3 regions of the Diaphorobacter sp. LI3 genome follow, and region 3 is predicted to be linked to each of the others. Evidence: predicted binding sites of a transcription regulator. Region 3 holds the regulator's gene; each other region holds the start of a gene.
What was found. Region 3 encodes NrdR, which represses ribonucleotide reductase genes. Its sites were predicted from a motif close to CACNANATNTNGTG; they were not measured.

Region 1 (9,895 bases), 1.8 Mb from region 3:
GAGAGTCTACCGGTTTGTCCCCCGCGCATTTCGTCCTGCACGACGTCTTTGGCTACGAGCAGTTCCGTGGCCCGCAGCAGGCCATCATCGACCATGTGATCGCCGGCGGCGACGCGCTGGTGCTGATGCCCACGGGCGGCGGCAAGAGCCTGTGCTACCAGGTGCCGGCCATCGTGCGGCGCGATGCGGGGCTGGGCGTGACGGTGGTGGTTTCGCCGCTGATCGCGCTGATGCACGACCAGGTGGGCGCGCTGCACGAGGCGGGGGTGGAGGCGGCCTTCCTCAACTCCACGCTGGACTGGCAGCAGACGCAGGACGTGGAGCGGCGCCTGGCGCGCGGCGAGATCACGCTGCTGTACGCCGCGCCCGAGCGCGTGACCACCGACCGCTTTCTCACGCTGCTGGACGGTCTGCATGCGCGCGGGCAGCTGGGGCTGTTCGCCATCGACGAGGCGCATTGCGTGAGCCAGTGGGGCCACGACTTCCGGCCTGAATACCGCCAGCTCGCGGTGCTGCACGAGCGCTATGCGGGCGTGCCGCGCATTGCCCTCACGGCCACGGCGGACGCGCTCACGCGCGAGGACATCGTGCAGGGCCTGCGGCTGCAGCAGGCGCGGCAGTTCGTCAGCAGCTTCGACCGGCCCAACATCCGCTACCGCATCGAGGAAAAGAAGGAGCCGCTCACGCAGCTCATGCGCTTCATCGACCGCGAGCACCTGGGCGAGGCCGGCGTGGTCTATTGCCAGTCCCGCAAGCGCGTGGAGGAACTGGCCCAGGCGCTGTGCGATGCGGGCCTGACGGCGCTGCCCTACCACGCGGGCCTGCCCGCCGAGGTGCGCCAGCAGAACCAGGACCGCTTCCTGCGCGAGGACGGCATCGTGATGGTGGCCACCATCGCCTTCGGCATGGGCATCGACAAGCCCGATGTGCGCTTTGTGGCCCATGTGGACATGCCCAAGAACATTGAGGGCTACTACCAGGAGACGGGCCGCGCGGGCCGCGACGGTCTGCCCGCCGACGCGTGGATGGCCTACGGCCTGCAGGACGTGGTGAACCAGCGCCGCATGATCGACGAGAGCCCCGCGGGCGAGGAGTTCAAGGCCGTGATGCGCGGCAAGCTGGATGCGCTGCTGGCCCTGGCCGAGGCCACGGACTGCCGGCGCGTGCGGCTGCTGGGCTACTTCGGAGAGGCGTCCGAACCCTGCGGCAATTGCGACAACTGCCTGAATCCGCCGGCCGTGTGGGACGGCACGGATGCCGCGCGCAAGCTCCTGTCCACCATCTACCGCGTGCACGAGGCCAGCGGTCTGACCTTCGGCACGGGCCACATCATGGACATCCTGCGCGGCAAGGCCACGGACAAGGTCCAGCAGTTCGGCCATGAAAAACTCTCCACCTTCGGCCTGGGCGCACAGTATTCCGAGGCGCAGCTGCGCGGCGTGCTGCGCCAGTTGCTGGCCGCCGGCGCCGTGGGGCTGCACAAGGTCACGACCGAGGGCGGCCACAGCTTTGACACGCTGGCGCTGACCGAGGGTTCGCGTCCCGTGCTGCGCGGCGAGCAGAGCGTGCTGCTGCGCGAGGCCACGGCCGCAGCCGGGCCCAAGAAGCCGCGCCGCGCCAGCGCCCCGCCGGTGGCAGCGGCCAACCTGGGACAGGATGCCCAGGTGCGTTTCATCAACCTCAAGGCCTGGCGCGCCGAGGTGGCGCGCGAGCACAACCTGCCGGCCTACGTGATCTTCCACGACGCCACGCTGGCCGCCATTGCCGAGCGCAACCCGGCCACGCTGGAGGATCTGCAGGGCATCAGCGGCATGGGTGCGAAAAAGCTGGAGGCGTACGGCGCCGAAGTGCTGCGGGTGTGCGGCGCCGGGGCCGCGGCCGGCTGATCAGGCGCACCGCAGGCTGGTGGGCAGCGGCCACTGCGTGGGCGGCGCCGTCCGGGCCCAGGGCACGCTGGCGGGCGTGCTGCATTCCTGCAGCACCCATTGGCGCACGCCTTGTGCGGCCAGGTCTTCGGCCAGCGCCTGCAGGGCCGCCGTGTCGAACAGTCCCGCGTGCCAGGTGGTGCGGCACTCGTAATCCACACCGCTGGCCTGCACGCAGCGCAGCGACTCCCAGGCGCGGTCGCCACTGCCCGGCGTGCGGGTGATGGCGTCGTAATGTGCCGGCGGCCCCTTGATGTCCAGGCCCACCCAGTCCAGCAGCGGCAACAGGGCCTGCAGCCGCTCGGGGTACATGCCGGCCGTGTGCAGGCCGGTGGCAAAGCCCAGGGCGCGTACGCGCGCGAGGGCGTCGGGCAGGGCGGCCTGCAGCGTGGGCTCGCCGCCCGAGAACACCACGCCGTCCAGCAGGCCGCGGCGCGTGTGCAGCAGTTGCTCCACTTCGCTCCAGCGGTGCGGCGCGGGCGCGGCCGCGTCCAGCAGCCCGGCGTTGTGGCAATAGCCGCAGCGCCAGGGGCAGCCCTGGCAGAACACCACGGCGGCCAGCCTGCCGGGAAAGTCGATGGTGGTCAGCGGCGTGATGCCGCCGACGCGCAGCGCCTCGGCGGCGGTGTGGCTGGTCCTAGCAGGCACGGCCCGGCTCGGCGAAGAACTGGCGTTCGTTGTGTTCGCCCTGCTTGCCGGTGTTGAAGCTGGCCACGGGGCGGTGGTAGCCCATGACGCGCGTCCAGACCTCGCAGGGCTGGCGCTCGGCGTCGGTCAGCTGCACGGCGGTGGCCAGGGCGGTGTTCTCGGTGGCGGAAAAGTGGGTCATGACAAGCTCCTTGGTTGGTGGTGGAAGAACTTCAAAAACAATAGCTGTTGGCGCTTGCTGCATAAGCGCTAGAGGCTGATTTCATTCAAGTCACGCCGCCAGCCGCGCGCGCTTGGCGGCCAGGCGCTCCTCGTCGCAGCGCGGGCAGAACTTGTGCTCGCCGGCCAGGTAGCCGTGCGTGGGGCAGATGGAGAAGGTGGGCGTGACGGTGATGTAGGGCAGGCGGAAGTGGGTGAGCGCCCGTTTCACCAGCTCGCGGCAGGCCGCGCCGCTGGAGATGCGCTCGCCCATGTACAGGTGCAGCACCGTGCCGCCGGTGTACTTGCCCTGCAGCGCCTCTTGCCGCTGCAGCGCCTCGAACGGGTCGTCGGTGAAGCCCACGGGCAGCTGCGAGCTGTTGGTGTAGTAGGGTTGCGCCTCGGTGCCGGCTTGCAGGATGGCGGGCCAGCGCTTCTTGTCTTCTTTGGCAAAGCGGTAGGTGGTGCCTTCGGCGGGCGTGGCTTCCAGGTTGTAGAGGTGGCCGGTCTCTTCCTGGAACTGCACGATGCGCGCGCGCACATGGTCCAGCAGGCGCAGGGCGAACTGGTGACCCCAGTCGCTGGTGATGTCGTGCGCGTCGCCGGTGAAGTTGCGCACCATCTCGTTGATGCCGTTGACGCCCAGCGTGCTGAAGTGGTTGCGCAGCGTGCCCAGGTAGCGCTTGGTGTACGGGAACAGGCCCTGGTCCATCAGGCGCTGGATGAGCTTGCGCTTGACCTCCAGGCTCTGCTTGCCCAGTTCCAGCAGGCGGTCCAGCGCCGCCAGCAGGGCTGCCTCGTCGCCCGCGTGCAGATAGCCCAGGCGCGCGCAGTTGACGGTGACCACGCCCAGGCTGCCGGTCTGCTCGGCGCTGCCGAACAGGCCGTTGCCGCGCTTGAGCAGCTCGCGCAGGTCCAGCTGCAGGCGGCAGCACATGGAGCGCACCATGTTGGGCGACAGCTCGGAGTTGATGAAGTTCTGGAAGTACGGCAGGCCGTACTTGGCCGTCATGTCGAACAGGGCGACGGCGTTCTCACTCTCCCACGGGAAGTCGGGCGTGATGTTGTAGGTGGGGATGGGGAAGGTGAACACGCGGCCCTTGGCATCGCCCGTGGTCATCACGTCGATGTAGGCGCGGTTGATGACGTCCATCTCGGCCTGCAGCTCGCCGTAGCAAAACGGCATCTCCACGCCGCCGATTACCGGCACCTGCTCGCGCAGATCCTCAGGGCAGGTCCAGTCGAAGGTGAGGTTGGTGAACGGCGTCTGCGTGCCCCAGCGCGAGGGCACGTTGAGGTTGTAGACCAGCTCCTGGATGCACTGGCGCACGGCGGCGTAGTCCATGCCATCCTTGCGCACGAAGGGCGCCATGTAGGTGTCGAACGACGAGAACGCCTGCGCACCCGCCCACTCGTTCTGCAGCGTGCCGAGGAAGTTCACGATCTGCCCCACGGCGGAGCTCATGTGCTTCGGCGGCCCCGCCTCCACCTTGCCCGGCACGCCGTTGAGCCCCTCGTGCAGCAGCGTGCGCAGCGACCAGCCCGCGCAGTAGCCGCTGAGCATGTCGAGGTCGTGGATGTGGATGTCGCCATTGCGGTGCGCCTCGCCGATCTCGGGTGCGTAGACGTGCGAGAGCCAGTAGTTGGCCGTCACCTTGCCTGCCACGTTCAGGATCAGCCCGCCCAGCGAGTAGCCCTGGTTGGCGTTGGCGTTCACGCGCCAGTCGGCGCGCGTGAGGTATTCGTTGATGGAGCTTTCCACATGCACCAGCGTCTGCCGGTCGGCGCGCAGGGTGGCGTGGCGCTGGCGGTAGGCCATGTAGGCGCGCGCGGTCTGCAGATGGTTGGCGGCGATCAGCGTCTGCTCCACCACGTCCTGGATCTGCTCGATGGTCGGTGCCTCGCCATGGAAGCGGTGGATCAGCACCTTGGTGGCCTGCGCCGTGAGCAGACGGGCCTCGTCCTCGCCGAACTCGCCCGTGGCCTGGCCGGCCCGGGCGATGGCCGACTGGATGCGCGCAGCATCGAAAGGCGTGCGCTCGCCGTTGCGTTGGATGACGTCGCGCGGCAGGCTGGCGACGATCGGAGATGGTGGTGTCATGGCAACCCTTAAACACTACATATAGTGTTCACCATACCTATCAAACACTATAGGTAGTTTGATCAGGCACAAACCGCAGGGCAGAAAAGGGCCTGTGCAGAGGGGGGCTGCGGTGCGCGGCTTGTGGCCCGAGCGCCACGGGGTGGGGCCGCAGCAGGCCCGCGCCCGAGAGGCTGGGCGGGGGATGGGGGCGCCGTGGAGGGTTTGACGCCGTTTGGCCTTCTGGCGCTGGAGGGGTAAGCGCTGGAAGCTATTAAAACAGTAGCAACCGGGTTGCGTGCGGCGCGACGCGTGTCAGGCCAACTCGACGCCGGCCTGCGCATTGCGCACAAAGGCCTCGAACGCGACGGGCTCCAGCGGCCGGCTGTACCAGTAGCCTTGCATTTCGTCGCAGCCGCAGGCCTGCAGCAACGCGGCCTGCTCGGCCGTCTCCACGCCTTCGGCAATGGTGGCCATGCGCAGGCTGTGGGCCATCTTGATGATGGCCGTCACGATGGCCTGGTCGCTGGCCTGGTGGGCGAGTTCACGGACGAAGGACTGGTCGATCTTGAGTTTGTCGATGGCGTAGCGCTTGAGGTAGCTCATGGAGGAATAGCCTGTGCCGAAGTCGTCCAGCGCCACGCGAAAGCCCACCTCATGCAGGCGGCGGATGGTGGTCTCGGCCTGTTCCGGGTTTTTCAGCGCGACGGCCTCGGTCAGCTCCACCTCGATGCGCTGGGGTGAAACGTCCATGCGCTGCAGGATGCGCACCAGCTCCTCGACGAAGTGCGGCCGCGCGAACTGCGCAGCCGATACGTTCACTGCCACCACCAGCGGCGGCAGGCCCGCGGCATCCCAGGCGCGCAACTGCTGCGCCACCTGCTCTACCACCCAGAAATCGATGGCCACGATGGAGCCGCTTTGTTCGGCGATCGGGATGAACTCGGCCGGAGACACCAGCCCCCAGCGCGGATGGCGCCAGCGCAGCAGGGCCTCGGCGCCCGCCAGCGCGCCGCTGCCCAGCTTGCGCTGGGGCTGGAACACCAGGAACAGCTCGCCGCGGTGCGCCGCGTCCTTGAGGCCGGCGGCCAGCTCCAGCGAACGTTGCGTGTGCGCCTGCATCTCGGGTGCGAAGAAGCGCAGCCCGTTGCGCCCGTCCTGCTTGACGCGGTACATCGCCACTTCCGCGGCGGACGCCAAGGTGCTGGCGGTGCGCGCGTCGTCGGGGTAGACGGCGATGCCGGCCGACGCGCTGACCGACACGGCATGGCCGTGGATCTGCAGTGTGGTCTGCAGCTGCGCCAGCGCATCCTGCGCCAGCAGCGCCACCGCCGCCTGGTCCGCCAGGGGCACGATGGCCGTGAACGCGTCGCCCGAATAGCGCGCCACGGGAATGTGCGGCGCCAGGCAGGCGCGCAGCCGGTTGCCCATCTCCAACAGCAACTCGTCACCGGCTGCGTGGCCCAGGGTTTCGTTCACCAGCTTGAAGTTGTCCAGGTCGAACCACAGCACCGACACCCGTTCGTGGCTTGCGTCGGCGCGGTCGATGGCTTGCGTCAACTGTTCGTCGAAGGCTTTCTTGTTGAGCAGGCCGGTCAGCGTGTCGTAGTTGGAGAGCGCGCGGATGCGCTCCTCCGCCTCGCGCCGCTGCGTGATGTCCTCCATGTGCGCGACGTAATGCGTCACTTCGCCGAACACGTCGCGAACGGGGTAAAGCGAGGCGTTTTCCGTATAGACCTGTCCGTTCTTGCGGCGGTTGATGAGTTCCCCCTGCCAGGGCAGGCCGCGCGGCAGCTTGGTCCACATATCGGCATAGGTGGTCTGCGGCGTCAGTCCCGACTGCAGCACGCGCGGGTTGCGGCCCAGCACCTCTTGTGCGCCGTAGCCGCTGACTTCGTTGAAGGCCTTGTTGACGTAGACGATGCTGGCGTCGATGTCGGTGATGACCACCGGACTGGGGCTCTGGTCCAGCGCCTCCGACAGGCGGTGGATGACGGCCTCCTGGCGGCGCTGGGCCGTGTGTTTCCAGAGGCGTCGGCCACGGTCTGCAGCGCCTGTGCGTCGCGTGGGTGATAGTCCCGCGCCTTGCCGGCCACGCCCAGCAGCAGGCGCGGCCTGCCGCCTTCCACTACGGGCACGCAAGCCCAGCGGGCCGTCGCGCCGCCCGGTGCGCGCCCAGCCGCCGCATCGTGCGGCGCGTTCGTCACCACGGCGCGGCGTTCGCGCAGGGCGGTTTCCCACGGCGGCATGTCGGGCGGGGCGTTCTCGTGCGAGCAGGCGGCCAGTGAGGTGCCGCGTGCGTCGTCGTGCACGAAGTACAGCACGGCCAGCGCGCTGCCGGTCAGGGTCTGGACATGCGCCAGGCCGCGGCGCAGCAGGTCTGCCTCGGGCTGGTGGATGTCGTGCTGCTGCAGGTCCAGCAGGGCGGCGTTCAGGCCGGCCTCGGAGCGAATGCGCTCCTCGTTCTCCACGGTGGGCGTGATGTCGCGCGACAGCATCAGGAAGGTGTCGGGCTGGCCCGCGACCGCGGATTTGCGGGAGACGGACAGCTCGAAATGCCGCTCGCCCAGGGGCAGCGGCAACGTGATGCGCTGGCCGCGGCTCATGCCCGTGCGTTCAGCCTCCGCCAGTGCCTCGAAACACTGCGCGGCCGCCGGCGGCGGCAGCGCTTCGTCCAGCGTCTTTCCCAGCAACTGGGGCAGCGGGGTCATGAGCTTGCTGGTCTCGTTGGCGTGCACCGCGAGGTACGCCCCCTTGCGGTCCACCTCGAACAGCAGGTCGGGCAGCGTGTTCAGCGTGGCCCGCTGCCGGGCCTCGGCGGCGCGCAGGTCCAGGTACGGGATCTGCACCGTTTCCACGAACAGGCCGCGGTACAGGAAGCCATAGGCCAGGATCTTGTAGAAGTGGCCGGCGACGTTGTACACATCGGTCACGTTGGCGTAGAGCGTGAAGAAGATCTCGCTCATGGCCATGGTGAACGATGCCAGCGCCAGGTGCGACAGACCGAACTCGCGCGCATGGCGCAGTTGCGTGAGAAAGCCCACGCCCGCCAGCACGTACGCGGTTGCCAGCGCGTATTCAAAACGGACCTTGAAGGGCGTGAGCCCTGCCTCGGGCGTGAAGGTGCGGGGCAGCCACTGCGGATGCCCCAGCAGCACGTAGTGCACCGCGCCCACCAGCAGCGCCACCCACAACAGCCCCGCGTAGCGCGAGCGGCGGCCCAGCCATTCATTCCAGCGGTGGGGCCATAACGCGGCCCACAGCAGGGCCAGCGCCGCCAGCGCGCGCGCGGCCAGCCAAAAGTTGATGGCCTTTTCCGGGTCGCTGGGGGTCACGAAGTCCGGCATGCCGGCGTAGGACAGGCTGTGGGTCAGGTCCAGCACCGCCACGCCCAGCAGTCCCAGGCCGAGTACCAGCACCCGCCCGTTGGGCCGGTACCTTTGCGTGGCCCAACTGATGCTGAACACCATTGCCGCCACGCCGATGGACACGACCTCCATCGCGGTGTGCAGCGGCAGGTAGCCCGCCATGCCGCGCGCGGCATCCGGCGCGGGCAGGGTCTTCAACAGCCACAGGCTGACCAGCAGCACGGCGAACCAGATGAGGGACTGGCGGAACTCCTGGCGGTGGGCGGGGTGCATCATGTGCGGCGTGGTGGTGGGTCGATGCCAGGGGCGCGTGGACGCGGTACCCGTGCAAATGTAGGCAGACGTTACATCACGGCCGTGATTGTGCGGGCGATCGCCCCACAAAAACGACAAGCCCGCCGGCAGCCGCGGAGGGGCCCGCGCGGCGAAAAAAAAGCCGGCACAAGGCCGGCTGAAAAGCAAGGTGCCCCTAAGGCCTTGCCGATGGAAACGTTTTCGAGCTGCAGCGCTCTACAGGTAAGCGCTTACAACTATGAAAAATAGAGCGAACCTTAATGCGCCAGGGCCTCCTCGGCCTCGATGCGCGGGTAGAAGTCGCGGTTTTCGCGCTGCATGCGTTCGTACACATGGCGCAGCACGGTGTTGGCATCTGCACGGAAACCCTCGGCGTCCGTGCGCACGCGCTCCGGCGTGTTCCAGCGCCGTGCGAAGTCCATGTACGCCGCGGCAATCGCCCCCATCTCACGCTGGAACTGTTCGCCCAGGCGTGCCAGTTCCGCGTCGGCGCCTTGGCGCAGCGCGGGGTACAGCAGGCGGTCCTCGACGGCCAGGTGCAGCTTGATGGTGGAACTCATGGCCACGATGCCCTGCGCAATCGCCGTCGCGTTGTGCTCCACGCCGCTGTGTGCCAGCTGGCGCAGGGTGGCGATCTGGCCCAGGATGTCCCGGTGCTCGTGCTTGAAGCGGTCGATGTTCATGGCAGTTCTTCAAAAGGTCCGAGGGTGGGACCGGGCGCGCCGCGCGGGGCGGCGCACCCGGTATCCGCGGTGCGTCAGCGGTTGGCGCCTGCCAGGGCTCCGGTGCTCGGGGCGGCCGGGGCGCGGGGGGCGAACAGCACGCCGCTCACCACCTGCCAGGTCACGCACAGGGCGCCGGTGATGAACACCAGGTCACCGAAGGTACGCACCCAGCGCAGGGTCTCCAGGAACGGCTGCTGCAGGAATTCCTCACTGCGGGCGTACCACGTGCCGTGGGCCACGCTGGCGTGGAACTGGAACAGGCCGATCGGCAGCAGGCTGGTCGCGATCATCAGCACCAGGCCGGCGTTGAGCCACCAGAAGCCGGTCTTCATCAGGCGCTCGTTGAACACCATCTGGGGACGCACGTAGCGCAGCACCAGCAGCGTGAAGCCCAGGGCCAGGAAGCCATACACCCCGAACAGTGCGGCGTGGGCGTGCACCGGCGTGGTGTTCAGACCCTGGATGTAGTACAGCGAGATCGGCGGGTTGATCATGAAGCCGAACACACCGGCGCCCAGCATGTTCCAGAAGGCCACGGCGACGAAGCACATCAGCGGCCACTTCAGGTTCTTCATCCAGGTGGCCTTGTGCTGCAGGCTCCAGTGCTCCCAGGCTTCATGGCCCAGCACCACCAGCGGCACCACTTCCAGCGCGCTG
Region 2 (9,895 bases), 960 kb from region 3:
GGTGGTGCACGCCTGGCTCATGAGCCGTGCCGAGCGCCAAATGCGCCTGGCAGCCGATTCGCACAGCGGCATGCCGCTGCTGACGCTGGAGCGGCTCACGTTCCGCTTCGTGACGGCGGGCTTTGTGCTGCTCTCGGCCACGCTGGTGGCGGGCTGGCTGTTCAGCGAGCAGCTCTACGGCCGCGCCTGGCTGTGGGACCACAAGGCCGTGTTCTCGCTGCTGGCCTGGATCACCTTCGCAGTGCTGCTGCTGGGCCGCTCGCGCTTTGGCTGGCGCGGCCGCAGCGCCGTGCGCGTGCTGTATGCAGGCACGGCACTGCTGCTGCTGGCCTACGTGGGCTCGCGCTTCGTGATGGAAGTGGTGCTGGGGCGGGCGACATGAAATACCTGGTCCTGTTCGCTGTGCTGGCCGTGGTCTACGCGGTGTGGCGCGCGCAGCGCCGTGCGTCTGCGCCGCGGCAAGGCAACACCCAGCGCCCGTCCATCGCACCGCCACAGGACATGGTGCGCTGCGCCCACTGCGGCGTGCACCTGCCCAGTGGCGATGCCGTGCCCGGGGGGGCGCATATGTACTGCAGCACCGCCCACCGGGACCGTGGGCCCGCCTGAGCCGATGCCCTCCAAGCTGGCAGCCGCCGCCTCTCCCCTGCCCTTTCATCGCCTGTGGAATGCCTTCCTCACAGCGCGCGTGATGGTGGCGCTGGCGCTGCTGCTGCTGCAGTTGCTGGGCATTGCACTCAACCAGGCCGGCGAACCGCTGCTGTTCAGCATCTGCCTGGGCTACCTGGTGGCCACGGTGGCGCTGCGGGTGTGGGGGCACGGCGCCGTCCCTGATCCGCGGCCCGGCATCCAGTGGTTGCCGTCCATCGGGCTGGATCTGTTGCTGGTCAGCGTGCTGCAGGCGCTGCAGCAGTCGGGCGGCTTGAATTTCACGCCGTTGTTCGGACTTCCGGTCCTGATGGCAGGCGTGCTGGGATCCTTGACACTGGCTCTGGCAACCACGGCCGGCGCCACGCTGCTGCTGCTGGCCTGGGCCTGGTGGCTGGGCACATACGGCGGCGCCGGAGACGGCACGCAGCGCTACCTGCAGGCGGCATTAACAGGCACCGGCTACTTCATCGTCGCCTATCTGGTGCACCTGCTGGCCGCCAAGCTCACCAGCGAGCAGCAGATGGCCCGGCGCAGCCAGATGGATGCGCGCACCCACCGCGCGGTCAGTGCCCTGGTGATGCAGCACGTGGCCGATGGCGTGCTGGTGCTGGACCTGCATGGCCAGGTCCGCCTGGCCAACCCCGCGGCGTTGCTGATGCTCGGCCACAAGATCTCCGGAGATTCCTCCCTGACGCTCACGCACACGGCGGCCTTCAAACCCCTCATGGATCTGGCGTGCGCCACTTTCCAGATGGAGCGTCCCCAGCATGCCGATGTCAACGTCCTGCACGATGGCCAGATCCCCATGGCCCTGCGCGTGCGCGCATGGCTCACCCACACGCAGGACGCCCCGGACGACTCTCCGGGGGAGCCGCTGTGCGTGATGTTCCTGCACGACCTGCGCGAAATGGAAGCGCGCCTGCGCACCGAGAAGCTGGCCGCCATGGGGCGCATGTCGGCCGCCGTGGCACATGAGATCCGCAACCCGTTGGCAGCGATCGTGCAAGCCAACGAACTGCTGGACGAAGACCTGGACGACCCCACACAGAAGCGCCTGACACACATGGTGCGCCAAAACGCCGACCGGCTGGTGCGCATCACGGAAGACGTACTGGACATTGCGCGCGTGCAGCACCAGATCCACCAGGCTAGCTCCTCCACCGTGGCACTGGATGCCACCGTGCAGCAGGTGTGGAACGACTGGACGGCGCAGGACCCCGCACGCCGGCAGGGGCAATTGGTACTGGACGCGGGCGCGGCGCAGGTGGAGTTCGACGCCGAGCACCTGCGGCGCGTGCTGGTGAACCTGCTGGACAACGCATTGCGCTACAAGGGGCCCGAACCCGACTCGCTGTGCCTCGCGACGCGCGCCACCCCCGGCGGGAAGGCCGGCGTGCAGGTGTGGAGCGATGGCGCACCGCTGGACAAATCGGTGGAGCGGCATCTGTTCGAGCCTTTCTTCTCATCCGAAAGCCGCTCCAGCGGGCTGGGCTTGTACATCTGCCGCGAGCTGTGCCAGCGCCACGGGGCGGCCATCGGTCACCAGCGCACCACACGCAGTCTGGCGCGCGGCGAGGTGGCGGGAAACGCCTTCACTGTGACCTTCCGCAGCCTTTCGCGCCCTACGGACAGCACATCACTGTTTGACACAATCGTGGTCTGACACGGCCCACAGACCATGAATGCATCCACCGCCTCCATTCTTGTCGTCGATGACGAACCCGATCTGCGCACCCTCTATGAGCTGACCCTGCTGCGCGAAGGCTACCGCGTGGAAACCGCCGCCAGCGTGGACGACGCGCGCCAACAGCTGCAGACGCAGAAGTTCGACGTCGTGATCACCGACATGCGGCTGCCCGACGGCTTCGGCATGGACTTGCTGCACGACCTGCGCAGCCAACAGCGGCGTGAACGCTGCGTGGTCATGACGGCCTATGGATCGGCCGAGAACGCGGTGGAGGCGCTGCGCGCGGGCGCGTTCGACTACCTGACCAAGCCCGTGGACCTGAAGCAATTCCGTGCCGTGGTGGCTTCGGCGGTGCAGGGTATTGGCGCCGTACTGGCGGCGCCCAAAGCCACCCGCCCCGGCGCACGCAACGTCACGCAGTGGCCGGACATGCAAGATCCTGTGCTAGATCGCCTGATCGGCGACTCCGAAGCCATGCGTAATGTGAAGCAGCGCATCGCCAAGGTGGCGCGCAGCATGGCCCCCGTGCTGGTGCGTGGCGAGTCAGGCACGGGCAAGGAACTGGTGGCCCGCGCGCTGCACGCCAGCAGCCAGCGCTCCGAAGGCCCGCTGATCGCCGTCAACTGCGGCGCGATTCCCGAGAACCTGCTGGAGGCAGAGTTCTTTGGCGCGCGCAAGGGTTCCTACACCGGCTCTACGCACGACCGGGAGGGCTACTTCCAGGCAGCCCGTGGAGGCACGCTGTTCCTTGACGAAATTGGCGACCTGCCGCTGCCCATGCAATCCAAACTGCTGCGTGCGATCCAGGAGCGCACGGTACGGCCCCTGGGCTCCACGCAGGAAGAAGCCGTGGACGTGCGCATCGTCAGCGCCACGCACCGAGACCTGGCCGCTGACGTGCAGGCGGGGCGCTTCCGCCAGGATCTGTATTACCGGCTGAATGTCATCGAACTGCTGATCCCACCGTTGCGCGAGCGGCGAGAGGACCTACCCGCGCTGTGCGAGGCCTTGCTGGCCCGTATCGAGCAAGAATCGGGTGTGGCCGTTCCCCGCCTGACGGAAGAAGCGCTGCGGTGCATCGCACAGCACCCGCTCACCGGCAATGTGCGCGAGCTGGAAAACCTGCTGCACCGCGCGGTAGCCCTCAGCGATGGCCATGAGCTGCACGTTGAAGGCGCGCCAGCCTCCACCGTGGAGGCACCGCCGCCCCTACCGCAGCCCGTACCGTCCGCACCAGCCATCGCGCAGCCCGCTGAGCCGCACGCGCCCCCTCGTTGGCCCGGCATCAGCGAAGGCATGCCCCTGCCCAACGATCTGCAAGCCTGGCTCGACCAGCAGGAACGGGAAATACTCGTGCGCGCCCTGCGCGAGGCGGGTTTCAACCGCACGGCCACCGCAGCCCGCCTGGGCATCAGCCTGCGCCAGATCCGTTACCGGATTGCCCGGCTGCACATCGAGGTACCGCAAGACGGCGACAGCCATGGCGACGCGCAGCCCTGAGCCTGCGGCCCGGCGGCCTGCCTGGCACGGCGGCTGGTTCGCGAATGCGAGACGCATGGACTCGCCCAACCACGGGCCACGCCCCCCGCAGGCCAGCGTGGACCTCATCGTGGTGCATTCCATCAGCCTTCCCCCTGGAGAGTTTGGCGGGGACCATGTCCACCGGCTTTTCATGAACCAGCTGGACTGGGGCGCCCATCCTTATTTCCAGCAGATTCGCGGCCTGGAAGTGTCGACGCATTTCTTCATCACGCGCGCAGGTGTGCTGTGGCAGTTCGTGGACGTGGGCCGACGGGCCTGGCACGCGGGCCGTTCCCACTACCGGGGGCGCGATGCCTGCAACGACGACTCGATCGGCGTTGAGCTCGAGGGGCTGGAAGGTGGGAGCTTCGAGCAGGCGCAGTACGCCACCCTTGTGACCCTTTGCAAGGCGCTGCGGCAGCGCTACCCCGTGCGCTACATCGCAGGGCATGAGCACATCGCCCCTGAACGCAAACACGACCCAGGCCCTGGGTTTGACTGGCGTGTACTTCATGGTGCCTTCGCCGGCACGGGTGTTCTTTTTCCGCCGGGGTGCTGATCCCTCCTGCCACGCGGACGCATTGCCGCACTTTGCGCCTTCGCCTCGCCTTCACTCCGCATGATGAAGTTGCACGCGCGTTTGCGCGCAAGATCGGCCAGCATGCCGCACCATGGCTCAAGCCGTCGGATGCGGGCCTGATCCTACGGGGGCTGCGACGGCAGTAGAAGGCCCAGGCGTTCAATCACGACGAAACGATCTCGCCAGCCTCTTACGGGGATACACTACCCCTAGTGTCTTGAGCCATCAACACACACTAGATATAGTGTGCGGCGACAGTCTACGCCGCCGTCTCGCCGGCCGAAGGTGACTGCCGTCCGCCTGGCCATTTCTCCGAACACCTCCGAGGACCTCCATGCACGCTGCGCCCCTATCCGCTCCTGTTGACACCCCATCGCCTGCACGGGCCACCCCGTCGGCCACGCCGACCGGGGCCCATCCACTGATGCACTACCAGATCATCCGCCGCAACGGCGCCGTGGTGCCCTTCGAGCCGCAAAAAATCGCCGTGGCGATGATGAAAGCATTCCTGGCCGTTCACGGGGCACAGGGAGCAGCCTCGGCGAGCGTGCGCGAAGTGGTGGATCAGCTGACCCAGGCAGTCGTGCGCGCGCTGATGCGCTCGCGCCCCGCGGGAGGAACGTTCCACATTGAGGACGTGCAGGACCAGGTGGAGCTGGGCCTGATGCGAGGCAGCCATCATGAGGTGGCACGCGCCTACGTGCTCTACCGCGAGCGCCGCGCGCAAGAACGCGCACAGAAGAAGGAACAACTGCTACCCCAGATGCCGGCCCTGTATGTACAGGACCAAGGTCAGCGCGTGGAGCTTGACATTCTGCGCCTGCAGAGCCTGGTGGAAGCCGCATGCACGGGCCTGGGATCGGACGTCCAGGCCGCGCCCATCATCGCGGAGACGATGCGCAACCTGTACGACGGCGTACCCATGGACGAGGTGTACAAGGCATCCATCCTCGCGGCGCGCACCCTGATCGAGAAAGATCCCGGCTACACCTACGCGACGGCACGACTGTTGCTGCACACCATCGTGCGCGAGGTGTTAGGCCGCGACGTGAATCCCGCCGACATGGCCCTGGCCTACGCCGACAACTTTCCACAATTCATCCGCCAGGGCGTGGACAACGAGTTGCTCGACCCGTGCCTGATGGAATTCGACCTGCAGCGCCTGGGAAGCGCACTGAAGGCCGAGCGCGACCTGCAGTTCGACTATCTTGGCCTACAGACGCTGTACGACCGCTACTTCCTGCATGTGCGCAAAACGCGCATCGAGCTGCCTCAGACCTTTTTCATGCGCGTGGCCATGGGCCTGGCGCTGCGCGAGGACGACCGCAACGCCCGCGCCATCGAGTTCTACGAACTGCTCAGCTCCTTCGATTTCATGAGCAGCACGCCCACGCTGTTCAACAGCGGCACATTGCGCTCGCAGCTGTCCAGCTGCTACCTGACGACGGTGCCCGACGAGCTGGAGGGCATCTACGAATCCATCAAGGAAAACGCCCTGCTGTCCAAGTTCGCGGGCGGCCTGGGTAACGACTGGACACGCGTACGCGCCCTCGGTGCACGCATCAAGGGCACGAACGGCGAGTCGCAAGGCGTGGTGCCGTTCCTCAAGGTGGTCAACGACACGGCCGTGGCCGTGAACCAGGGCGGCAAGCGCAAGGGTGCCGTCTGCACCTACCTGGAAAGCTGGCACCTGGACATCGAAGAATTCCTGGAGCTGCGCAAGAACACTGGCGACGACCGGCGACGGACCCACGACATGAACACGGCCAACTGGATTCCCGACCTGTTCATGAAACGCGTAATGGAAAAGGGCCTGTGGACACTGTTTTCCCCCTCGGATGTCCCTGACCTGCACGACCTGTACGGACAGGCCTTCGAAAAAGCCTACATCGCCTACGAGGCCAAGGCCGAGAGCGGCGAGCTGCCCCTGTTCAAACGCGTACCGGCCGTCGACCTCTGGCGCAAGATGCTGTCCATGCTGTTCGAGACCGGGCATCCCTGGATCACCTTCAAGGACCCGTGCAACATCCGCTCTCCCCAGCAGCATGTAGGCGTAGTGCACAGTTCCAATCTCTGTACCGAGATCACGCTCAACACCAGCGATGCCGAGACGGCCGTGTGCAACCTGGGATCGGTGAACCTCGCGCGCCATCTCAAGGACGGAGGCATCGACCACGACAAGCTGCGCAAAACCGTGAGCACGGCCATGCGCATGCTGGACAACGTGATTGACATCAACTACTACGCCGTACAGAAGGCCAAGGATTCCAACCTGCGCCACCGCCCCGTCGGCCTGGGCCTGATGGGGTTCCAGGACGCGCTGTATGAACTGCGCATTCCCTACGCAAGCGACGCCGCAGTGGAGTTTGCCGATACCTCCATGGAGGCTCTCTGCTATTACGCCTACTGGGCCTCAACCGATCTCGCCCAAGAACGGGGCCAATACTCCAGTTACAAGGGTTCTCTGTGGTCCCAGGGCATCCTGCCGCTGGATTCACTGCAGTTGCTGGAGCAGGAACGTGGCGGGTACGTGGAGGTGGACCGTACGACCCGTCTGGACTGGGACATGCTGCGCGCCAAGATCGCGCAAGACGGCATGCGCAACTCCAACTGCATCGCCATTGCGCCCACAGCCACCATCTCTAACATCGTTGGCGTGGACGCCTCCATTGAGCCCTCCTTCGGCAATCTCTCCGTCAAATCCAACCTCTCGGGAGAGTTCACGGTCATCAACCAGTACCTGGTGCGCGACCTGAAGCAGCTGGGCCTGTGGGACGACGTGATGCTCATGGACCTCAAGCACTTCAAGGGATCGCTGCACGCGATCGACCGCGTTCCCCTCACCGTCAAGGCACTGTATGCCACGGCCTTCGAAGTCGCTCCCACCTGGCTCGTCGAAGCGGCGGCGCGTCGACAGAAATGGATCGACCAGGCGCAAAGCCTGAACATCTATATGGCCGGCGCCTCAGGCAAGAAGCTCGACGAGACATACAAGCTTGCGTGGATACGCGGCCTGAAGACCACTTACTACCTGCGCACGCAGAGCGCGACGCATGTGGAGATGAGTACCGTGAACACACGCCAGCTCAATGCCGTCGCGTCTGGCGCAAGCGACACAGGGGAGGGAACGATGGCACCAAGCTCGGCACTGAACGCTGCCGTGGCCGCAGCGCAGGCGCAGGCTGCTGCCATCCCTGCGACCGACGTGAAGTTCTGCGCCATTGACGACCCCGGCTGCGAAGCCTGCCAGTAATGCCGTGCGCATGCGGGCGCAGCGCGACACTCCGTCGCCTCGTTCGCATGTGTCGTGAAGCAACAGATCACGCCTGGCAACGCTTCGGTGCTTTTCATTTTGAAGCACTGCTTCCATAATCCGACCACTGGAAAACCTATGCTCACCTGGGACGACGAAGTCAAGCCCTCATCGCAAAAACTCTTGGACGGCAGTCACTCCAACGACCGCCCTGTGGAGCCTCCGCCAAACGGTTTCCAAGCACCCGTGTTGCAGTCCGTCGCCAGCACTTCGACGCGCACTGCCCCTACCGCGTCTGCAGCACCCCAACACCGCCGCGTGTCTGCGGTCGACAAACGCATCATCAATGGCCAGACCGACGTCAACCAGCTGGTGCCGTTCAAGTACAAGTGGGCGTGGGAGAAATACCTCGCCACCTGCGCCAACCACTGGATGCCGCAGGAAGTGAACATGACGCGGGACATCGCACTCTGGAAGGACCCGAACGGCCTGACCGAGGACGAACGGCGCATCGTCAAGCGCAACCTGGGCTTCTTCGTCACGGCCGACTCGCTTGCCGCCAACAACATCGTTCTAGGCACCTACCGCCACATCACGGCGCCGGAATGCCGGCAGTTCCTGTTGCGCCAGGCGTTCGAGGAAGCCATCCACACCCATGCGTACCAGTACATCGTGGAGTCACTGGGCTTGGACGAAGGCGAGATTTTCAATGCCTACAACGAGGTCCAGTCCATCCGCGACAAGGACGAGTTCCTGATCCCCTTCATCGAAGCGATCATGGACCCGCGCTTCACGACCGGCACACCCGAGAGCGACCAGACACTACTCAAGTCGCTGATCGTTTTTGCCTGCCTGATGGAAGGTCTGTTCTTCTACGTGGGTTTCACGCAAATCCTGGCACTCGGCCGCCAGAACAAGATGACCGGCGCTGCCGAGCAGTACCAGTACATCCTGCGCGACGAGTCCATGCACTGCAACTTCGGCATCGACCTGATCAACCAGCTCAAGCTCGAAAACCCACATCTGTGGACGGCCGAGTTCAAAGACGAGATCAAGGCCCTGTTCATCAAGGCAGTGGAACTGGAATACCGTTATGCCGAAGACACCATGCCGCGTGGCGTGCTGGGTATGAACGCCTCCATGTTCAAAGGCTACCTGCGCTACATCGCGAACCGCCGCGCCACACAGATCGGGCTGGAAGCGCTCTTTCCGAATGAAGAGAATCCATTCCCCTGGATGAGCGAGATGATTGATCTGAAGAAGGAACGCAACTTCTTCGAGACGCGCGTCATCGAGTACCAGTCGGGCGGCGCCTTGTCCTGGGACTGACATCTTCGTAGACCAGGCCATGATTTTTCAACCACGCTCCGCGCACACAGCACCGTTCGGCGCTGCGGCCTTGGGGCGTTTCCGCATTCGTGGTGACGCATATTCAGTCGTCGCCATGGATCGCTCCACGCCCAATGCAGGCGTGGGGTGCTCTTTGCAAATCGACCCAAGGAGAAAATGATGGCAACTGCGAAGAAACCCGCTGCAAAGAAAGCAGCTCCCGCTAAGAAGACGGCTCCAGCCAAGAAAGCTGCAGCGCCCGCCAAAAAGGCCGTAGCAGCCAAGAAGGCAGCGCCGGTCAAGAAGGCAGCCGCTCCTGCCAAAAAGGCCGTAGCAGCCAAGAAGGCAGCACCCGCCAAGAAGGCAGCCGCTCCTGCCAAAAAGGCCGTAGCAGCCAAGAAGGCAGCACCCGCCAAGAAGGCAGCCGCTCCTGCCAAAAAGGCCGTAGCAGCCAAGAAGGCAGCGCCCGCCAAGAAGGCAGCCGCTCCTGCCAAAAAGGCCGTAGCAGCCAAGAAGGCAGCACCCGCCAAGAAGGCAGCCGCTCCTGCCAAAAAGGCCGTAGCAGCCAAGAAGGCAGCGCCCGCCAAGAAGGCAGCCGCGCCCGCGAAGAAGGCTAAGGCTCCTGCCGCAGCGCCTGCTCCTGTCGCGCAAACAACGCTGAACCCGCAAGCCGCATGGCCCTTCCCCACGGGTGGCAAGCCATAAGGCTACGGGACAGTCCAGCCTACGACCCGGTGCTTGCACCGGGTTTTTTTATGGCGAATCCGCAGTCAGAAACGCTGCTTCAATCCCGGCGCTCGCTCAGTCAGGTTGAAAGTCCAGCTGGTAATTCTGCGGACCACGTTGTGCGATCTTGAGGGCGCCCAGCCGGTTG
Region 3 (9,895 bases):
TCCCCAAACGCCAGTTGGTTCAATACCAGCTTGTTGGTAGCGATGAGCTGCCCATCGGGCAAGATCTTGTACGCCACGTCCATGCTGAGCTTGCCCTTCTCTATCCCATGACCCGCGTACTTGATGCTGTAAGGCGACAACGGGGGCAGCTCAAGGTCACGCATGCGCCCCTGAATATCCAGCGCCAGGGGCTTGACCAGCGGGTTGATGCGGCCGGTGACTTCCAGTGACGCCGTCCCCTGGGCGCGACCGCGCAATTCCAGGTCGGCCATCTGCGGCGCTGCCCCCGCCTCCGGCGACACCGAGGAAAATGCGCTCAACCCGCCCGTGAGCGCACTCAGGTCGGCAGAGTAGTTGGGTTTGATGAAGTAATCCGTGAAACGCACCGACCCATTGGTCAGCGCCACGGGACCAAAGCGGATCTGCGGAGCCGAAGGGGCCGCTGCCGGAGCGGCGGCTGCAGCGTTCGATGCCGCAACCGCGTCTTCCGCTGCCGAAACCTTGCGAATATCCTGCAAATTGATGCGGCCGTCTTCCTGCACGATGATCCGTGCGAAGAAATCGCTGAGCGCCGTTTCCTTCACATCCAGAGACACAGGCTGGTCTGGCTGCAAATTCATCGCCACCCCGCGCAACGCCAGGGATTTCCAGCGCAGCAGATCCTCGCCCCGCGCACCTACGCTCCGCTCGCCGGCCTTCGTCTCCTCAGGCATGTCCAAGCCAGCCTTGGCGCGCACGCGCACCTCGTCCAGCGACACATCCCCCTTGACCGAAACAGTGGCGCCGGCATTCCCCTGGACATAGCGCACGTCTCCGTGGAAGCCTCCATCGGCGCGGAGGACGTCGACATTAAGCTCCTGCCCTACATAGGGCTCCAGCGCGTGCAACGGCAGGTGTTGGGCGCGTACCTTGCCCTGCGCCGTCAGAACGGGCGCCATCGCCACCGAGCCCTCGTAGCGCAACCGGCCTGGTTCGGTCCTCCCTGCACCCACCCGGCCTTCCAGGCGCAATGACGTGGGAGTGACCCGCCCGTCCGCATAAGCAAAATCCCGCGCGTGCAGTTGCAGATCGAACACATTCAGCGCTACGGCGCTCTGCGCTACCGCGTCGCGCAAAGCCACTGCTGCGCCATCGATCTCCAGGGAAGCCAGCCCCATGGACCAGGGAAGACCCGCAGCCTTTGGAGCGTCTGCGTTGGGCCCCGTCACCCCCGGGTGCGACACGCCCCACTGTTCAAACATCCATTCCCCCGTGCGAGTGCGCGACAGCAGCAGGCTCGGCCTCTGCAACGAAATCCGCTCTACCGATACGGCGCGCTGGGGCCAGCGTATCCAGGCATTGCCCGCTTCCAGCCGGCTCCACGCGGCCAGTGAATCCGCAGGCGCGTCCTGGATTCCTGCGCTCTGCAGTGGAACGCATTGTTCCTTGGAGGCGCAACGCAGCGCCAACTTATCCACGGACAACGCAGCCACCTTCGCCAGCACGACATCGCCATGCCGTGCTATTCCCAGGTCCGCATCCACGGAACCTTCCACGCGGGGTTGCAGCACGCCCGCCAGATAGGGCGCAGCGATGGACAGCGGCAGGCCCTTGATGGAAAGGGCAGCCTGCGCCTGCGAGGCGCTCACTTGGCCCAGCACAGCCAATCGCGCGGATTCGCTGCTGCCGGCGACCGCAGACTGCCTGAGGGAAGCACTCGCACGCAGTTGCATGGGCTGTTCCAGCGGCAAGGCAATGGACGACGCTTCTACCTGCAGGTCTTCCACCTCCCACGCGGCGGTCCCCCGCGGCAGGCTGGCATCGGTCCATTGGATGAAGCCATCCCGCAAACCCACCCTGGCGATATGGACACGCCAGGGCTCCGCAGACTCCTTTGTCTGTGGCGCTGGGTGCTCGTCCCTGTCGGCCCGTGGCAATCCCGCAAGCTTTACTTCACCCGCCTCGTTTCGGCGTACATGTGCACGCGCGCCGCGCCATTCCAGCAGATCAATGTTGATCCTGCGCCGCAGGGGCTCCGCCTCCTTGAATACGGCACGCATTTCCTCGAATTGCAGCAAAGGCTGCTCCTGCGCATCGGTGGCATGTACCCCGCTCAGTTGCACATCCCCGGAAATCCGCAGTCGAGGGGTCTCCCGCTGCTCGAACCCTAGTTGAATATCCGCGCCCAATCGCCCCGCCTTGAGCCGCACCGGCACGCTGGGCGGCAGGTAGCGGCCGAAGGGGGCCAGGTCGAAATTCTCAATATGCAGGCGAACCTCGGCTTGCCTGGCGTCCGTGAAGGGAGTGGCCATCGCTGAGGTATCAAAGGTGCTGCCGTTGAGCTCAAACGCCAGGCGCGGCGTCACCTTGACCTCGCGGTCCGCAGAAAAACTGCTCAGGAAAGGAACGTCCAGTTCCACGCGGCGCAACGTGTGCACCACCTCCACCGTACGGTCATCGAATTCGACGACACCACCCTTCAATGCGATATTGAAGAGCGCGAAATGTGCCGGCTCCGTGGCTGATTTCTCGCCCTGCGGCTTCGCCGCCATGAGCGCGAGCAAGTCGTCCACGTCATAAACCCCTGGGGCCAATTGCGTGACACGAACTACCGGGTCGTCTACCTGCAGCGCATCGATCACTGGAGCGCCCCGCCAAAGGGATTGCAATTCAGCGTCTATATAGATGCGGCCCACCCGTACCTGCTCTGAACTGCCATCCTTTGACGCCAGGGCTACGCCGTGCAAAGTGGCCTCCAAAGTCCAGGGCAAAAACTCCACCCGTTCGACCGTCAGCTTGCGCCCCAGCGCTTCACTCGCATGCCTTTCAATCTGCGACTGCGCCAGCGGAGGGACCACCAGCCAACCGAGCAGCCACGCGCCGCCCCAGCACAGCACCAACCATGCAAATCGACGAATCCAGGGGTTGTTCTTGATGGCTTGCAGCACGCGGCACCTATTCTGTTGAGCTACCAACGCAATGGGACCGTTCCCGCGCTGACGCAGGCAGGTAAAAAAACGCAAAAAAAGAAAGCCCGGTGTCGAACTTCTTCGCACACCGGGCTTGACGGCTGACACAACGGTCTTTCGCCATCTTTTTGCGCTTGGGAGAGGATCGTCTCAAGCGCAGGAGGCAAGGGATTGCCTCCAGGGGTTGCCTTGGAGGAGATCTCATGTGACGCGGCACTGTCTGCCATTCATCGCGCTGATCGCCCCGTTTGGCGGATGCCTGAATCGTTCAGGCGCCTCAAAGATAGCAAATTCGAGCGCGCGTTCCAACAGCTTTTAGCAATGAAAAAATTCATGCAATTGACTGTTTCATTAAGCAGTCGAATTGCTTGCGCACAGGCCCTTCCTAAAGGACATGCGTGAAAAATCTGTGCTTTCCCACAGATATAACAGAACTTTTTGTTCTAAAAAATTCAAATGTTAGTATTGACCTTGAATTTGGAGACCTCCTAGAATCCGCGAGCCCTCAACCAAGGCCTAGTAAAAACCCTAGCCGCTACAGATTTCGGCTACGACAGTCAACAGATTCCCCTGGGCCTAACGCGCCTAAACGGACTGAACGGCATACCCACCCAGACCCCACCGTCTGGCAGGACCGGACTCCTGAGCAACCACGACAGTGCTCTTCGCTCAGGAGCCGACTTAGAAAGGAAAGCTATGACAGCGTCAGGAAATGTGATTGCCGGCGTCCGCACGTTTGCGGGCGATGTGATCAACGGTTTTCTGGAAGTGACACACAGCGGCTTCGCCCTGCTCGGGCTGGGCGTCGTCTTCGGCGTGATCACACTAACGGCACGCCCGGATCTGCGCCAAGCAGGCGAAGAAGAACTCATGGGCTGGCTGCAGGCCCGCCAGGAAGCCGTAGTGGGCTTCCCTATGGAGCTTGCCGCAAGCGAGCGGGCAGTAGCGCTCAACCCCAAGGAGTTGCCGCGGGAACAGGCTGCCGTGGCCTACTGGCTCAGCAAGAAGTACCGCGTGGCGCCCGAACCGCTGGCGGCACTGGTCACCGAGGCGTATGAAATCGGCGCACGGACCAAGCTGGATCCCACCTTGATCCTGGCCGTCATGGCCGTGGAATCGAGCTTCAACCCGTTTGCACAAAGCCCGGTAGGTGCGCAAGGATTGATGCAGGTGATGACGCGTGTGCATACCGACAAGTACGAAGGCTTTGGTGGGCACCTGGCGGCATTCGATCCCGTGGCCAACCTGCGCGTGGGCGTGAAGGTGCTGCAGGAGTGCATCGCGCGCGCCGGCTCGCTGGAAGGCGGACTGCGTTACTACGTCGGCGCAGCCAACTTGCCTGACGACGGGGGCTACGCCGCCAAGGTACTGGCGGAGCATTTCCGGCTGCGCCAGGTCGCCAATGGTCGCACGGGCGTTTCTCCCGCCGGCCCCGTGAATCCACCTCTCCTGTCCACCAAGGCTCCTGCCACACCGCAAGCCGCACCTGCAACCCCTGCCACTGGCGAGAAGGTGGCCCTGCTGAGCGGCCTCTGAAGAGCCTGCTCTGGCACTGATGAAGGGCGTGCTCAGCTACACTAGCAGGGCACGCAACTGGCGATAGGCGCGGACGTCCCCCGGGGCACCGCCGCTGACGTGGACACCGGCAGGAAACAGCGTTTTTCTGCAAACCACTGGGGAGCGTGCCGCGCGGCAGGCACCAGCCCCGCAGCGATCCGTCGTTCGCCTGGGCAGCCCTTGATTGCCAAGGGACACTTAGTTCATCGGACTGCCATGTACCAACGCAATATTCTTGTCGAACAAACCGATCCCGAGGTGTGGGCCGCCATCCAGGCCGAAGACCGCCGCCAGGAAGAGCATATCGAGCTGATCGCCAGCGAGAACTACGCCTCGCCCGCCGTGATGGCCGCTCAGGGCTCGCAACTCACCAACAAGTACGCCGAAGGCTACCCCGGCAAGCGCTACTACGGCGGCTGCGAGAACGTGGACGTGATCGAGCAGTTGGCCATCGACCGCATCAAGCAACTCTTCGGCGCCGAAGCGGCCAATGTGCAGCCCAACTCGGGTTCGCAGGCCAACCAGGCTGTGCTGATGGCCTTCCTGAAGCCCGGCGACACCATTCTGGGCATGAGCCTGGCCGAGGGCGGCCACCTCACGCACGGCATGTCGCTGAACATGAGCGGCAAGTGGTTCAACGTAGTCTCCTACGGACTGAACGACAAGGAAGAGATCGACTACGACGCGCTGGAAGCCAAGGCCCGCGAGCACAAGCCCAAGCTGATCATCGCCGGCGCCTCCGCCTACGCCCTGCGCATCGACTTCGCGCGCTTCGCGAAGATCGCCAAGGAAGTCGGCGCCATCTTCTGGGTGGACATTGCCCACTATGCCGGCCTGGTCGTCGCGGGCGAGTACCCCAACCCGGTGCCGTTTGCGGACGTGGTGACCTCCACCACGCACAAGAGCCTGCGCGGCCCGCGCGGCGGCATCATTCTGATGAAGGCCGAGCACGAGAAGGCCATCAACAGCGCCATCTTCCCCGGTCTGCAGGGCGGCCCGCTGGAGCACGTCATCGCTGCCAAGGCCGTGGCCTTCAAGGAAGCCCTGTCGCCCGAGTTCAAGCAGTATCAGCAGCAGGTGACCAAGAACGCCAAGGTGTTCGCGGAAACGCTGATCCAGCGCGGACTGCGTATCGTGAGCGGTCGCACCGAAAGCCACGTGATGCTGGTGGACCTTCGCGCCAAGGGCATCACCGGCAAGGAAGCCGAGGCAGCCCTGGGCAAGGCCCATATCACGATCAACAAGAACGCGATCCCCAACGATCCCGAAAAGCCGATGGTCACCAGCGGCATTCGCGTGGGCACGCCCGCCATCACGACACGGGGTTTCAAGGAAGAGGAAACGCGCCTCACGGCCAACCTGGTGGCCGACGTGCTGGACAACCCGCATGACGAGGCGAACCTGGAAGCCGTGCGCGCCAAGGTGCACGCGCTGACCAGCCGCTTCCCGGTCTATCGCTGATCGACCACCGCGATGAAGTGCCCCTTTTGCAGCCATCAGGAGACGCAGGTCGTCGAAACCCGCGTTTCCGAGGACGGGGACTTCATCCGCCGCAGGCGCCAGTGCGGCGCCTGCGACAAGCGCTTCACGACCTACGAACGACCGGAAGTCAACTTCCCCACGGTCGTCAAGAAGGACGGCCGCCGCGTCGAATACGACCGCGAGAAACTGCTGGGATCGTTCAAGCTGGCGCTGCGCAAGCGCCCGGTGAGCACAGTGCAGATCGACTCGGCCATCGAGCGCATCGAGGAAAAGCTGCTCAACCTGGGGCAGCGCGAGATTCTGTCCAGCCGCATCGGCGAGCTGGTCATGCGCGAGCTGAAGAAGCTCGACAAGGTGGCCTATGTGCGCTACGCCAGCGTTTACCGCAGCTTCGAGGACATCGACGAGTTCCGCGCGCTGGTGGACGAAGTCCGCAAGTAAGCCGCCGCTCCCCCATCGCTCTTCTATTGATAGCTGGCAGCGCCCACGGGGCGGGCGCTACAGCCGTTTTTGACCATCACCCCTGGCGGACTGCCGGAATCGGAGCCACGGCCTGCACCACGTCGCCGCATTGCGCACGGTGGCGCAGCGCATGGTCCATGATGACCAATGCGAGCAACGCCTCGGCGATCGGCGCGGCGCGGATGCCCACGCAGGGGTCGTGGCGCCCCTTCGTGATCACCTCGGTACTCTGGCCGTGGATGTCGATGGACTCGCGCGGGCTGATGATGGAACTGGTGGGCTTGATGGCCAGCGACACCTCGATGTCCTGCCCGGTGCTGATGCCGCCCAGCACGCCACCCGCGTTGTTGCTGGCGAAGCCCGTGGGCGTGAGCGAATCGCCATGCGTGGTACCGCGCTGGGCCACGCTGGCAAAGCCGGCACCGATCTCCACACCCTTCACCGCGTTCAGGCCCATCATCACATGGGCGATGTCGGCGTCCAGCTTGTCGTACAGCGGCTCGCCCAGCCCCACGGGCACGCCGTTGGCCTGCACACGAATGCGCGCGCCGCAGGAGTCGCCGGACTTGCGCAGCGCGTCCATGTAGTCCTCGTAGGCCTGCACGTCGGCCACCGGTGCGAAGAAGGGGTTGTGCGGCACATGCTCCCAGCTCTCGAACGGGATGGGCAGTTCGCCCAGTTGGGTCATGCAGGCACGAAAGCGGGTGCCGTATTTCTCGGCCAGCCATTTCTTGGCCACCGCGCCGGCGGCCACGGTGGGTGCCGTGAGGCGCGCAGACGAGCGGCCGCCACCGCGCGGGTCGCGCAGGCCGTACTTGTGCCAGTAGGCATAGTCGGCATGCCCCGGGCGGAAGCTCTGCGCGATGTTGCCGTAGTCCTTGCTGCGCTGGTCGGTGTTGCGGATCAGCAGCGCGATGGGCGTGCCGGTGGTCTTGCCCTCATATACGCCCGAGAGGATTTCCACCGCATCCGGCTCGTTGCGCTGCGTCACATGGCGGCTGGTGCCGGGGCGGCGGCGGTCCAGGTCGGCCTGGATGTCAGCCTCGGACAGTTCCATGCCGGGCGGGCAGCCGTCGATCACGCAGCCGATGGCGGGGCCATGGGATTCACCAAAGTTGGTGATGCAAAAAAGGGTACCGAGTGTGTTGCCGCTCATAGGAGTGCGATTATCCCCGAGCCACTGTTACTACCAAAAAAATAGCTGCCAGCGCTTGATTGACAAGCGCTGGCAGCTATTTTGATCACCAAATCAGTTGGCCGGCCGCGATTCTTCGTGCGGCCAGTCGCGGATATAGGCCTTGAGCAGCTTGTTCTCGAAATTCTGGCTGTCCACCACGGCCTTGGCCACGTCGTAGAAGCTGACCACGCCCATCAGCATGCGCTTGTCCATCACGGGCATGTAGCGCGCGTGGCGGCCCAGCATCATGCGGCGCACCTCGTCCATGTCGGTCTCCAGCGTGCAGGTCAGCGGCGCGTCGTCCATGGCGGTACGCACCAGCATGGTGCCCACGCCGCCACCATTTTTAGTCAGCGCCTGGATCACCTCGCGGAAGGTGAGCATGCCCACCAGGTCGCCATGCTCCATCACGACCAGCGAGCCGATGTCCTTCTCGGCCATGGCATCCACGGCGCGGGCCAGCGGCTCGTCGGGATGCACGGTGTAGAGGGTGTTGCCTTTGAGGCGCAGGATGTCGCTGACTTTCATGGGGAGTCTCCGAAGGGTTCTGCAGGCGCTGCATGCAGCCCGATAGCGAATAAATATAGCCCACAATGGCGCACAAATTCACCACTTTGGAGACATGAATGCCCGGATATTCCGACCCCGGCTTCGACACGCTGGCCCTGCACGCCGGCGCGCAGCCGGACCCCGCCACAGGTGCGCGCGCCGTGCCGATCCACCTGAGCACCTCGTTCGTCTTCGAGTCGAGCGACCATGCGGCGGCCCTGTTCAACCTGGAGCGCCCGGGCCATGTGTACAGCCGCCTGAGCAACCCCACCAACGCGGTGCTGGAGCAGCGCGTGGCGGCGCTGGAGGGCGGCGTGGGCGCGATCGCCGTGGCCAGCGGGCAGGCCGCATTGCACCTGGCCGTTGCCACGCTGATGGGCGCAGGCAGCCACATCGTGGCCAGCACGGCGCTGTATGGCGGCAGCCAGAACCTGCTGCACTACACGCTGCGCCGCTTCGGCATTGACACCACCTTCGTAAAGCCCGGCGACATCGACGGCTGGCGCGCAGCCATCCGCCCCAACACCAAGCTGTTCTTTGGCGAAACCGTGGGCAACCCCGGGCTGGAGGTGTTGGACATCCCCACGGTCGCGGACATTGCGCATGAAGCCGGCGTGCCCCTGCTGGTGGACTCCACCCTCACCTCGCCGTGGCTCATCAAGCCCTTCGAGCATGGCGCGGACCTGGTGTACCACTCGGCCACCAAGTTCCTCTCAGGCCATGGCACGGTGATCGGCGGCGTCGTGGTCGATGGCGGCAGCTTCGACTGGGAAGGCTCCGGCCGCTTCCCCGAGCTGACCCAGCCCTACGACGGCTTTCACAACATGGTATTCACCGAGGAGAGCACCGTGGGCGCCTTCCTGCTGCGCGCGCGCCGCGAGGGCCTGCGCGACTTCGGCGCCTGCATGAGCCCGCACACCGCCTGGCTGATCCTGCAGGGCATCGAGACCCTGCCGCTGCGCATGGAACGCCACATGCGCAATACCGAGAAGGTGGTGCAGTTCCTGGCCAGCCACCCATTCGTCGAGCGCGTGGGCCACCCGCTGCTCGAGTCCCACCCCAGCCACCAGCTCGCGCAGCGCCTGCTGCCGCGCGGCGCGGGCTCGGTGTTCAGCTTCGACCTCAAGGGCAACCGCGAGCAGGGCAAGACGTTCATCGAGACGCTCAAGCTCTTCAGCCACCTGGCCAATGTGGGTGACTGCCGCAGCCTGGTGATCCACCCCGCCTCCACCACGCACTTCCGCATGAGCGACGAAGCGCTCGCCGCGGGCGGCATCAGCCAGGGCACGATCCGCCTGTCGATCGGGCTGGAAGATGCCGACGACCTGATCGACGACCTCAAGCGAGCACTCAAGGCTGCGGAGAAGCAAGCGGGAAAGGCAGGTGCGTGATGTACGTGCAAGTCAACGGCGCACAGACCTACTGCTACTCCGGCGGCAAGCCCTTCGATGCCGCTAAGCCCACCGTGGTGTTCATCCACGGCGTGCTCAACGACCACAGCGTCTGGGCGCTGCAAAGCCGCTACATGGCCAACCATGGCTGGAACGTGCTGGCCGTCGACCTGCCCGGCCACAGCAAAAGCGCGGGCGATGCCCCTGCGAGCGTGGAGCAGGCGGCCGACTTCGTGGGCGCCCTGCTCGACGCACTGTCCATCCAGCGCGCCGCGCTGGTGGGCCATAGCTGGGGCTCGTTGATCGCGCTGGAGGCCGCCGCACGCCTG

Region 1: the regulator NrdR is predicted to act here: its motif matches at 4,886-4,899, upstream of MRB47_RS00560 (ribonucleoside triphosphate reductase).
Region 2: the regulator NrdR is predicted to act here: its motif matches at 4,673-4,686, upstream of MRB47_RS04445 (ribonucleoside-diphosphate reductase subunit alpha).

What each region holds. Positions count from the first base shown of each region.
Region 1 covers NZ_CP094346.1:113,430-123,324, forward strand. Annotated here, with positions in the region: gene recQ (DNA helicase RecQ) at 15-1,886, shown strand; gene MRB47_RS00550 (anaerobic ribonucleoside-triphosphate reductase activating protein) at 1,887-2,573, opposite strand; gene nrdD (anaerobic ribonucleoside-triphosphate reductase) at 2,563-2,754, opposite strand; gene MRB47_RS00560 (ribonucleoside triphosphate reductase) at 2,845-4,872, opposite strand; gene MRB47_RS00565 (putative bifunctional diguanylate cyclase/phosphodiesterase) at 5,167-6,795, opposite strand; gene MRB47_RS00570 (MASE3 domain-containing protein) at 6,681-8,495, opposite strand; gene MRB47_RS00575 (hemerythrin domain-containing protein) at 8,771-9,196, opposite strand; gene MRB47_RS00580 (nitric-oxide reductase large subunit) at 9,271-9,895, opposite strand, start outside.
Region 2 covers NZ_CP094346.1:950,532-960,426, reverse strand. Annotated here, with positions in the region: gene MRB47_RS04470 (inner membrane protein YpjD) at 1-382, shown strand, start outside; gene MRB47_RS04465 (PP0621 family protein) at 379-609, shown strand; gene MRB47_RS04460 (sensor histidine kinase) at 614-2,314, shown strand; gene MRB47_RS04455 (sigma-54-dependent transcriptional regulator) at 2,330-3,838, shown strand; gene ampD (1,6-anhydro-N-acetylmuramyl-L-alanine amidase AmpD) at 3,819-4,418, shown strand; gene MRB47_RS04445 (ribonucleoside-diphosphate reductase subunit alpha) at 4,774-7,692, shown strand; gene MRB47_RS04440 (ribonucleotide-diphosphate reductase subunit beta) at 7,831-9,021, shown strand; gene MRB47_RS04435 (histone) at 9,202-9,726, shown strand; gene MRB47_RS04430 (carbohydrate kinase family protein) at 9,823-9,895, opposite strand, start outside.
Region 3 covers NZ_CP094346.1:1,911,172-1,921,066, reverse strand. Annotated here, with positions in the region: gene MRB47_RS08920 (DUF748 domain-containing protein) at 1-2,927, opposite strand, end outside; gene MRB47_RS08915 (lytic transglycosylase domain-containing protein) at 3,645-4,484, shown strand; ZMP/ZTP riboswitch at 4,528-4,687, shown strand; gene glyA (serine hydroxymethyltransferase) at 4,722-5,966, shown strand; gene nrdR (transcriptional regulator NrdR) at 5,979-6,428, shown strand; gene aroC (chorismate synthase) at 6,505-7,605, opposite strand; gene MRB47_RS08895 (CBS domain-containing protein) at 7,699-8,154, opposite strand; gene MRB47_RS08890 (O-acetylhomoserine aminocarboxypropyltransferase) at 8,253-9,566, shown strand; gene MRB47_RS08885 (alpha/beta fold hydrolase) at 9,566-9,895, shown strand, end outside.